Regions from separate parts of the Pseudoalteromonas sp. KG3 genome, predicted to be linked through region 2. Evidence: predicted binding sites of a transcription regulator. Region 2 holds the regulator's gene; each other region holds the start of a gene.
The links. The regulator sigma-54, encoded in region 2, starts transcription at its own class of promoters, with help from an activator protein. The targets are predictions, from matches to a motif close to GTTGGCACGNNNNTNGNNT.
Positions count from the first base shown of each region.

Region 1: NDQ71_RS15590 (EF-hand domain-containing protein) is a predicted target of sigma-54. The motif match lies at 1,646-1,664, and genes of this name have one in related genera.
Region 3: NDQ71_RS07155 (DUF1328 family protein) is a predicted target of sigma-54. The motif match lies at 1,586-1,604, and genes of this name have one in related genera.

Region 1 is NZ_CP098523.1:3,317,217-3,320,499, forward strand. It holds gene NDQ71_RS15570 (methyl-accepting chemotaxis protein) at 1-503, shown strand, start outside; gene NDQ71_RS15575 (EF-hand domain-containing protein) at 516-752, opposite strand; gene NDQ71_RS15580 (EF-hand domain-containing protein) at 767-1,003, opposite strand; gene NDQ71_RS15585 (hypothetical protein) at 1,132-1,359, opposite strand; gene NDQ71_RS15590 (EF-hand domain-containing protein) at 1,384-1,611, opposite strand; gene NDQ71_RS15595 (sensor histidine kinase KdpD) at 1,928-3,283, shown strand, end outside.
Region 2 is NZ_CP098523.1:2,061,530-2,064,812, reverse strand. It holds gene ptsN (PTS IIA-like nitrogen regulatory protein PtsN) at 1-374, opposite strand, end outside; gene hpf (ribosome hibernation promoting factor) at 379-666, opposite strand; gene NDQ71_RS09810 (RNA polymerase factor sigma-54) at 695-2,191, opposite strand; gene lptB (LPS export ABC transporter ATP-binding protein) at 2,258-2,983, opposite strand; gene lptA (lipopolysaccharide transport periplasmic protein LptA) at 2,980-3,283, opposite strand, start outside.
Region 3 is NZ_CP098523.1:1,486,161-1,489,443, reverse strand. It holds gene recO (DNA repair protein RecO) at 1-271, shown strand, start outside; gene pdxJ (pyridoxine 5'-phosphate synthase) at 330-1,061, shown strand; gene NDQ71_RS07160 (hypothetical protein) at 1,124-1,315, opposite strand; gene NDQ71_RS07155 (DUF1328 family protein) at 1,373-1,546, opposite strand; gene NDQ71_RS07150 (OadG family protein) at 2,069-2,314, shown strand; gene oadA (sodium-extruding oxaloacetate decarboxylase subunit alpha) at 2,325-3,283, shown strand, end outside.

The DNA of each region.
Region 1 (3,283 bases), 1.3 Mb from region 2:
ATGTGATCCGTAATATTTCCGAACAAACTAATTTATTAGCACTTAATGCCGCGATTGAGGCTGCTAGAGCGGGCGAACAAGGGCGTGGCTTTGCCGTGGTGGCTGATGAAGTGCGTACTTTGGCTCAACGTTCTCATAGTTCAGTAAATGAGATTGAGACAATGCTTGGGCAGCTACGCTCAGCAAGTCAAAATGCAGTGACTATGATGGCTGATAGCACCAGAGTTGCAGCGCAAGCGGAAGATAAAATGGATGAAAGTAATCGCTTATTAAAAGAGATTATGCAAATGATCAATCAAGTTAATGACCAAACCCAGCAAATAGCAACAGCCGCTGAAGAGCAGTCAGCCGTTGCCGCTGATATTAGTCAAAATATGCATACCATCCATACCTTGACCGATACCACTGCTGATATTTCGCAGCAAACTGCAAATACCAGCAATAGTATGGCTGAACAAAGTCAGTTGGTATTAAAGCAAGTTGCATTTTTTAAATTAAAATAATGTGCGATATAATTATTTACTTGCGTACAGGCTAAACTCTGCCAGCGATAACCTGTTATCTTTATCGCTGTCATAGCTTTTAAAGCGCGACCATAAAGCGGGATCTTTTGCTGACTCTGAGCGAGTAAGTAAGCCATCTTGATTACGGTCTAACTTTTTGAATTGCTCAGCGAAGTTATCAGTTGTTGCAAAACTGCCACAACTAACGGCAAGGAGTGAAATTAATCCCAATTGTGTGGTGTATTTCATAGGGGGGAAACTCATTAATGCAGGTTAATAGTTAAAAAATTCTTAAACTCGACGAGTGAAACTCTATTATCTTGGTCAGTGTCCCAGCGCTGAAACTGTTTTAGTAGCTGCGGTTGAGCGTCCAACTCATTTTTGGTTAAGTAGCCATCTTTATTACTGTCTAAATGGTCAAACCGTTGTTTTACATCCAGTGCCATTGCACTAAAGCTAGTCACTAGCAGCACAGTAAATATTACTAATATGCTTTTCATTGCTAAGGTCCTTTTAGTTAACCTAAACTTCGCTTAGTTCAAGATAAAGTATTTGCCATAATTTAAGTCCCAACATTAAATCCATTTACACATTCCCTCCGGGATTATGGCAAATACTTTAGAGCCTTTTAAATCTTAAACTTGGAAAACTCTTGCTCTGATAAAAGCTCGTCATTATTTTCATCAAGATCAGTAAACTGCTTCAGTAGGGCGTCGTTTTGCTTGGCTTCAAGCAATGATATTTGTCCGTCTTTATTGGTATCTAATTGTGCAAACTTAACGTTAGATTGTGATGCTAAAACCGTAGCGCTAATGATTAAAAACATTAATGAAAAGGCGGCGATAAGTTGTTTCATAGCTGTATTTCCTTATAGGCAAGTTTATTGTAAAAACTGCTTGAATTCAGTTAGGGATATTTGACCATTTTGGTCTTTATCAATTTGCTCAAAACTTTCGTGCAGCACTGCATCTTCAGAAGCTTCGGCTTCACTTAATGTGCCATTGCTGTCTTTATCAAGCTCAGCGAAGGTAGCCTCAACATCGATAGCAAGGCTATTAAAACTAAACAGTGCACTGCAGCATAAACACAGTGGGGCTAATACTTTCATATAATTACCTTAAAAACAGTTGTTGTCTCAGCTGTTACAAGAATAATGCCAAAAAAATTAAACCTTAAATATCAATGTTTTAGTGTGTTGCAGTGAAGGGGAGTGTGAAATAATGACTCGGTAGTGTGTCTTTTTTGCAACAAATTTTTATGTTAATCAATAAAGTTATTTAAAAACAGTTGATTAAGTTGTTTCAATTTAGCGTCATCTACTTTAAATAGCGTTACAGAATTCACCTTATTCATTATTCTTATTGATTCAGCTAGTGTATAAGTAACACCTTCCATAATCAGACATTTAAACTAAAGGAGTAGCGATAGTGGCCTCACTCGCTAAGAAGTACAGTGCATTACTTAGTTGGCGACCCAATTTAATAGGCCAGTTTTTGTTTAGTACCTTGTTATCTTTGCTGCCATTATCACTGGTCGTGATTGTATTTTTAAATGCATTGAATAAACAGCTTGCCGTTACTCAGCAAATCGTCAGTGATAACTATCAAATAACCAAATCATTTAATAATCTTAAACAAGACCTTAATAGTTTAGAGCGAGCGACTCGGCAAAATTGGGTACTAAAAAGTGAATCACTTGACGAATTGATTGTTGATAAGTGGCAATCATCGTTACAGAGTATAGATGAACTCACTTTTATTAGCCCCGCCGGGGATTATATTAGTCAGTGGCAGCAACTTGCCAAAGAATTGCAGTTAGCGCATTCAAAGCTGGTCGGCGAAGGGCTACAGGATGCGCAATTATTTATTCCGGTGAGCGAATTAATTGCTCGTCAAACGTTATGGTTAAGAGATCAAAATGAACTGCAAATAACTAAAAATCAGCAACAGTTAAAAGCCTTACAAGATTCTTTTATAAATTGGTTAGTGGCGCTTATCCCATTAACATTATTGGTTGGCGGTGGTTTTTTGTGGCGTATTAGCGGCCGATTAAAAGGCTTAACCTCGGTTATTGATAAACTTGGGCAAGGTCATTGGCAGCAAAAAATATCAGTACAGGGCTCTGCCGAACTGGTTGAGCTGGGCAATAAATTACAATGGGTGCAGGAGCAATTACATCAATTAGAACAACAAAAAGATACCTTCTTACGCCATGTGACCCATGAACTGAAAACCCCATTAGCATCAATGGTAGAAGGCACCGATTTATTAACCGATGAAATCGTAGGGCCTATTAATAAAGAACAGCAAGCTGTACTGGAGCTAATCACGCAAAGTATGGTGCGCCTGCGGGCAATGATAGACAGTTTACTAAGCTACAATGCAATTCGCAGTAGTAAAGAGGACTTAAGTGAGTTGGTTTTTTCGCAATTAATAACCAAGATCAACAGTCATTTTGAACACCGTTTAGTCGCGCGTAAGCAAAGTTTATGTTGGCATTGTGATGTACCCGAGCAGCCGCTAGAAATTGCTGCGGAATTAGTTGAAATGATTTTAATACAGTTAATTTCTAATGGCTTGAAATTTTCATCGCAAGGGCAAGCGGTTGATATCCATTTATCATTAGCAGGTCGTAGTTTAAAAATGATCGTCAGTGATCAGGGCACAGGTATTCAGGAGCAAGAAAAATCACATATTTTCAGTGCTTTTTATCAAGGTAAAAATGCCAAAGATGTGACCGCTCAAGGGAGCGGCTTAGGACTGACAATTGTAAAAGAGTCT
Region 2 (3,283 bases):
TTAAGTTTATCAGCAATTGTGGCTAACGTCTTTAAATGAAGTTGGCTATCACCATCTGGTACGATGAGGGCGATAAAGAGATCCACAGGACGGTTATCAATCGCATCAAAATTAATCGGTGTTTCGCTTACTAAAATTATCGCTAGTGGGCTTTCAATACCCGTCATACGGCCATGTGGAATAGCAATACCACGACCAATCCCCGTACTGCCTAGTTTTTCTCTGGCGAGTAATGCATCGAGGATTTCTTGTTGTGATAGCTGAGGAAGTTGTTCATGAGCCAATTGGCTGATAAATTCAATGATCCGTTTTTTGCTATTAAAAAGGACCGCAGCTTTGCTGCAGTCCTGGCAAATAAGTGAGCTTAATTTCATAGTATTAGTGTCGAGCGTGCTTCTCTTTGTGTTTGATTACTTGACGGTCAAGTTTGTCAATTAGTCCGTCAATGGCTGCATACATGTCTTGGTGCTCAGTTGAGGCAAATAATTCAGCGCCACTAACATGTATTGTGGCTTCTGCTTTTTGGCTTAGCTTTTCAACGTCAAGAATAACATGGACATTGTTGATGTGATCAAAATGCCTCTCAAGCTTCGCAAACTTATTGTTTACATAGTCTCTTAATGAATCAGTAATTTCTACGTGACGACCAGTTAAATTTAGTTGCATAAGCATTTTCCTTTTTTGATTTTACGCCTTAAATCAAACTCTTTCTTTGATTTGACGGTGGAATAGCCAGTGACTCGCGGTATTTTGCAATAGTCCGTCTAGCTACTTTGATACCTTGCTCTGCCAATATATCTGCAATTTTACTATCACTCAATGGTTTCGCTGAGTTTTCTGCGCTGATCAGTTTTCTGATCAATGCGCGAATTGCGGTAGACGAACATTCACCGCCGTTCTCAGTGCTTACATGACTTGAGAAAAAATATTTTAGCTCAAAAATACCCCGTGGAGTATGCATGTATTTTTGGGTTGTTACGCGAGAAATTGTCGACTCATGCATTTCAACCATTTCAGCAACGTCATTTAGCACCATCGGGCGCATAGCTTCAGGGCCATGTTCAAAGAATCCTTGCTGCTGTTTAACAATGCAGTTGGTTACTTTGAGTAATGTGTCGTTACGACTTTCTAGGCTTTTTATAAACCATTTAGCTTCTTGCAGATGCGAACGAATAAATTGGCTGTCAGTGCTCGATTTAACGGAGCGTGACATGGCCGCATATTGGCTGTTCACTCTAATTTTTGGCATGCTGTCTGGATTAAGTTCAACCACCCAGCGGCCTTTAATTTTTTTCACTGATACATCAGGAATAACGTACTCTGACTCTTCCCGTACTATGGTATCCGCAGGCTTTGGGTTGAGACTGTGGATCAGTGTCATGACTTCTTTTAAATCTTCTTCTTTAAGCTTAGTCTTTTTCATCAAAGTGCGATAGTCGCGACTAGCTAATAAATCGATATGATCCGTTAAAATCATTTTTGTCTCTGCAATCCAAGGAGTTGCAGGATCAAATTGATTTAATTGAATACATAAACACTCTTGTAAACTACGGGCGGCAATGCCAACAGGATCAAATAATTGAATGCGCTTTAAAACCGCTTGCACTTCGTCCAGTTCGATTTCTTCTTCGCTGTTGCCTTGATTTAAGCTCTCTACAAGGTCTTCACAGCTGAGTGTTAAAATACCAGAGTCATCAATGGCCTCAACAATGGCAATGGCGATTGCTTCATCGGTTGGGCTAAAGGGCGTTAGCTGTAACTGCCACATTAAATATTCATGCAAGGTCTCTGTTGAGGCGCCTTGATAAATAGATTCATCTTCGGGCATTGGCCCCGATGAACTGTTAGGCGCAGCACTCATGTATTCATCCCAAGTGACGTCCATTGCCATTTCGTCACTGAGGGTTTCTTTACTTAATGCTTCGCTGCTTTCTTGTTCGTATTCGCTAGGCTTGTCGTCCGCTGAGGCACTGACAGTTAAGTCATCGTTGTCTTGTTTTTGTTCGTTTTTGCCAGCAGCATCTTCTGAATATTCATGTTCTTCTAGTTCTAACAACGGATTGCTATCTAGCGCTTCTTGAATTTCTTGCTGGAGATCCAATGTACTGAGCTGCAATAAGCGAATAGCTTGTTGCAGTTGCGGTGTCATTGTAAGTTGCTGGCCCATGCGCAGCTGGAGTGATTGCCTCATGTATCTCTAACAATCCTTTTATTGTTGTCATTGTTAAGTTTAGCAGATGCTTTACCGAGTGTGGCTTTATAGCCTAAATTGCTCACCCAGGTAAACATCGCGAACTGTTTGGTCGGCAAGTACATGCTCAGGTGTGCCTGATGCAATTAACTCCCCATGAGAAACTATGTAGGCTTTTTCACAAACATCAAGGGTTTCTCGTACATTGTGGTCGGTAATAAGTACGCCAATACCACGGTTTTTAAGGTGTTCAATAATCTTCTTTATATCTAACACTGAAATAGGATCAACGCCAGCAAAAGGCTCATCTAGCAGGATAAATTTTGGATTTGCGGCTAAAGCGCGCGCAATTTCAACGCGACGGCGTTCACCACCCGATAACGCCATACCTTGGCTGTCACGAATATGTTGAATGCTAAATTCATCAAGTAAGCTGTCGAGGGCTTCTTCTCTGGCTTGTTTTTTTAGGTCTTTGCGAGTTTCTAAAATCGCCATCAAGTTTTGATACACAGTCAACTTGCGAAATATCGATGACTCCTGAGGCAAGTAACCAATTCCCAAGCGGGCACGGCTATGCATTGGTAGCAGGGTAATGTCATTATCATCAATACTGATTTTACCTTTGTCGCTAGGCACTAAACCGACAATCATGTAAAAAGTAGTGGTTTTACCTGCGCCATTTGGGCCCAGTAAACCAACAATGCTGCCAGCGGTGACTTCTAAACCAACACTTTTGACTACTTGACGACCTTTGTAGCTTTTAGCTAAAAATTCAGCTTTTAATGTACTCATGGCTGACCTTTAGATTTGGTTTTTTTACTGTCTACAGGCACGAGTATGGTGTGTACGCGATCGTCTGAACTAGCGCCTTTTTCAGCACTGATCAGTTGTTGGTCCATGTCGTAGGTAATGCTTTTAGCGTTAATCTTTTGCCCTGCTTGAGTAACCTGTGCGTCACCAATTAGCGTTAAGTAGCGTTTTGCAACGTCGTAACGAACTTCATCTGCGCTGGCGCTCATAATTGTGCCATCGGCTTGTTTTTCTTCAAAATAAGCCGGGCTGCCAGTTGCGACTAGTAATTGTTTATTATCG
Region 3 (3,283 bases), 580 kb from region 2:
ACTATTAGGTTACGGCGTTGATTTTAGTTTTGATGCCGCAGGCGATCCAATTGTCCAACAGCAAACCTACAGCTATTTTGCTGAATATGGTTTTGTTGCTCAGGAGCAAATCGGTAGTGGTTTTTCTGGTGCCCAGTTAAATGCAATTGCAGCCCATGACTTTAGCGCGCCGGATGTGTTATATATGGCAAAACAATTAAGTCGTCATTTAATGAAGCCTTTACTAGGCAAAAAAGCATTAAAAAGTCGCGAGCTTTTTATATCCAAATAGTTTGGATATTCACCCTAACTTTAGTGCGGTTTCAAACCGTTATTTTATAGGTAAAAAAATGAAAGATATTCTTTTGGGTATAAATGTTGACCATATTGCCACGTTACGCCAAGCTCGTGGCACCAGCTACCCAGATCCAGCACATGCAGCAAGCGTTGCCGAGCATGCTGGTGCGGATGGCATCACCATTCATTTACGCGAAGATCGTCGTCATATTCAAGATCGTGATGTATATGTGATGGCGAAAACAATCCAAACACGGATGAACCTAGAAATAGCGGTTACTGATGAAATGATCGATATTGCATTAGATGTAAAGCCTGCTTACGTTTGTTTAGTACCTGAGAAACGTGAAGAGTTGACTACCGAGGGCGGTTTAGATGTGGTAGGTAATCTAGATAAGATAAAAGCCGCGACAGCAAAATTAACTGACGCCGGGATTAAAGTGTCGTTATTTATCGATGCAGACAAAGCACAACTCGATGCCGCAAAAGCCTGTAATGCCCCTTATGTTGAAATACACACTGGCGCGTATGCTGACGCAGAAACCGATGCCGAACTTGAAAAACAACTTGAGCATATCCGTCAAGGTGTAAAGTATGCAGCCAGCTTAGGTTTAATAGTAAACGCAGGGCACGGTCTGCATTATCATAATGTTAAACCGATTGCGGCGATGGAAGAGATTTATGAACTTAATATTGGCCACGCAATTATAGCGCGCGCTGCGATTGATGGTTTAGATAAAGCCGTACGTGACATGAAGCGCTTAATGCTTGAAGCCAGAGCATAGGCCGTAGTAGTAATAGAAAAACGACTCAATCGAGTCGTTTTTTATTACTGGAAATATAAATATTAACAGTTAGTTTCTTCAGCGTTCACGCCTTCTTTAACTTCTTCACAGGCGTCTTCTACTTTGTTTTGCACATCAGTCACTGCTTCATCAATGCGTTCGCCTGCTTCTTCTGCGTGATTGTCTTCACAACCCATGATAAAAAAACTAGCGAAAAGGGCGATAACGGCTGTTTTTACTGTAGTCGATTTCATAATGTAATTCCTTGTAAAATGTAATGTTTTATTAATTTTGTTAGACCTTAATTAGGATCACTTAGGGACGTTGCCACGCAATGCGCCTGAAATAAGTGAAATAACTAACAATACTATAAAGATAAAAAAGATAATCTTAGCAATTCCTGCTGCGGCACCTGCGATGCCACCAAAACCTAACACTGCAGCAATAAGTGCAATAACTAAAAATGTAATTGTCCAGCGTAACATTGTCGTCTCCTTGGTTTTTCAAATTGTTCGAAGTAAGTAATGCCAGTTGCGTGCCAGAATATTAATTTCATTAATATCAGTGTGTTAGGTTTTTTGTGAGTGTTTCTCTTTTTTAGGTGTGGGAATTTTTTACTGCTTTACATGTAAGTTATTCCTGCCACTATAAAAATCAACATTGAGCAATTAAATTCTTGGTAAGACCATTTTAACCTTTGTCGTTCGAAGGCCAGCAAAATGATGGATAGCTGCTTATAATAAGTAGCTATTACCTAGTTTAGTAAACCTGTACTTATAATCTATAGCTATATTCACTATTTTTATCGTCTATGTCTCGTAAAATTATAGCAAAATGTAGTGTGTTAACTTTGCTGAGGGTATGTTAGATTTATATTAATTGGTTTTACCAATTTACAAGGTGTTGGACTTGGTCTGTTTCTTTGTTATGATTGGTGCATAATTATTTAAATAAAGTGGTTTTTTACCTAGCAATGAGGTTGGGTAAAGAGAATCAAGGGGAGCAGCATGGATATAGGTCAGTTACTCGCTACAGCAGCAAACTTAATGATCACCGGTATGGTAGGCGTTTTCGTTTTTCTTTCGTTGTTGATATCAGCAATTACCATCATGTCTAAATTAGCGAGCCGTTTTGAACAGCCGGTTATAGCGCCTGCGCGCACACCGTCAATCAAAGCACCAGGTGTGCCAAGTGCGCACATTGCGGCGATCAGTGCAGCTATCGCTCAGTACAAAAATAAACAAAAACTATAAGGGGTGACTTGTGGCTAAATTAAAATTAACCGAATTAGTACTTAGAGACGCGCATCAATCATTATTAGCAACGCGTATGCGTTTAGATGACATGCTGCCAATTGCAGAAAAACTAGATGATGCGGGCTACTGGTCTATTGAGTCATGGGGTGGAGCGACATTTGATTCATGTATTCGTTATTTAGGCGAAGATCCTTGGGAGCGTATTCGCGCTCTTAAAAAAGCCATGCCAAATACTAAACAACAAATGCTACTGCGTGGTCAAAACTTACTAGGCTATCGTCATTATGCTGATGACGTGGTGGAAAAATTTGTTGAGCGTGCCCATAAAAACGGTGTTGATGTATTTCGTATTTTTGATGCGATGAATGATGTTCGCAATCTTGAAACTGCCATTAAAGCGGCAATTAAAGTGGGCGCACACGCCCAAGGAACAATTTCATATACAGTAAGCCCAGTGCATACACTTGATATGTGGTTAACGCTTGCTAAACAACTTGAACAACTAGGTTGCCACTCCATTTGTATCAAGGACATGGCCGGTTTATTAAAACCCTATGATGCAGAAGAATTGATCAAGGCATTAAAAGAAACTGTCTCTATTCCAATTGCGATGCAGTGCCATGCAACTACAGGTTTAAGCACCGCGACATATCAAAAAGCAATTGACGCGGGCATTGATATGCTTGATACCGCAATTTCATCAATGAGTATGACGTATGGGCACAGTGCCACGGAAACAATTGTCTCGATTGTTGAAGGTACAGAGCGTGATACCGAACTTGATTTAAATCAGCTTGAAGAAATTGCTGCATATTTTCGTGATGTTCGTAAAAAATATGCCGCTTTTGAAGGCAGCCTAAAAGGTGTTGATGGCCGTATTTTATTAGCGCAAGTGCCAGGTGGCATGCTAACAAATATGGAAAACCAGCTAAAAGAGCAAGGCGCTGCGGATAAGTTGAATGAAGT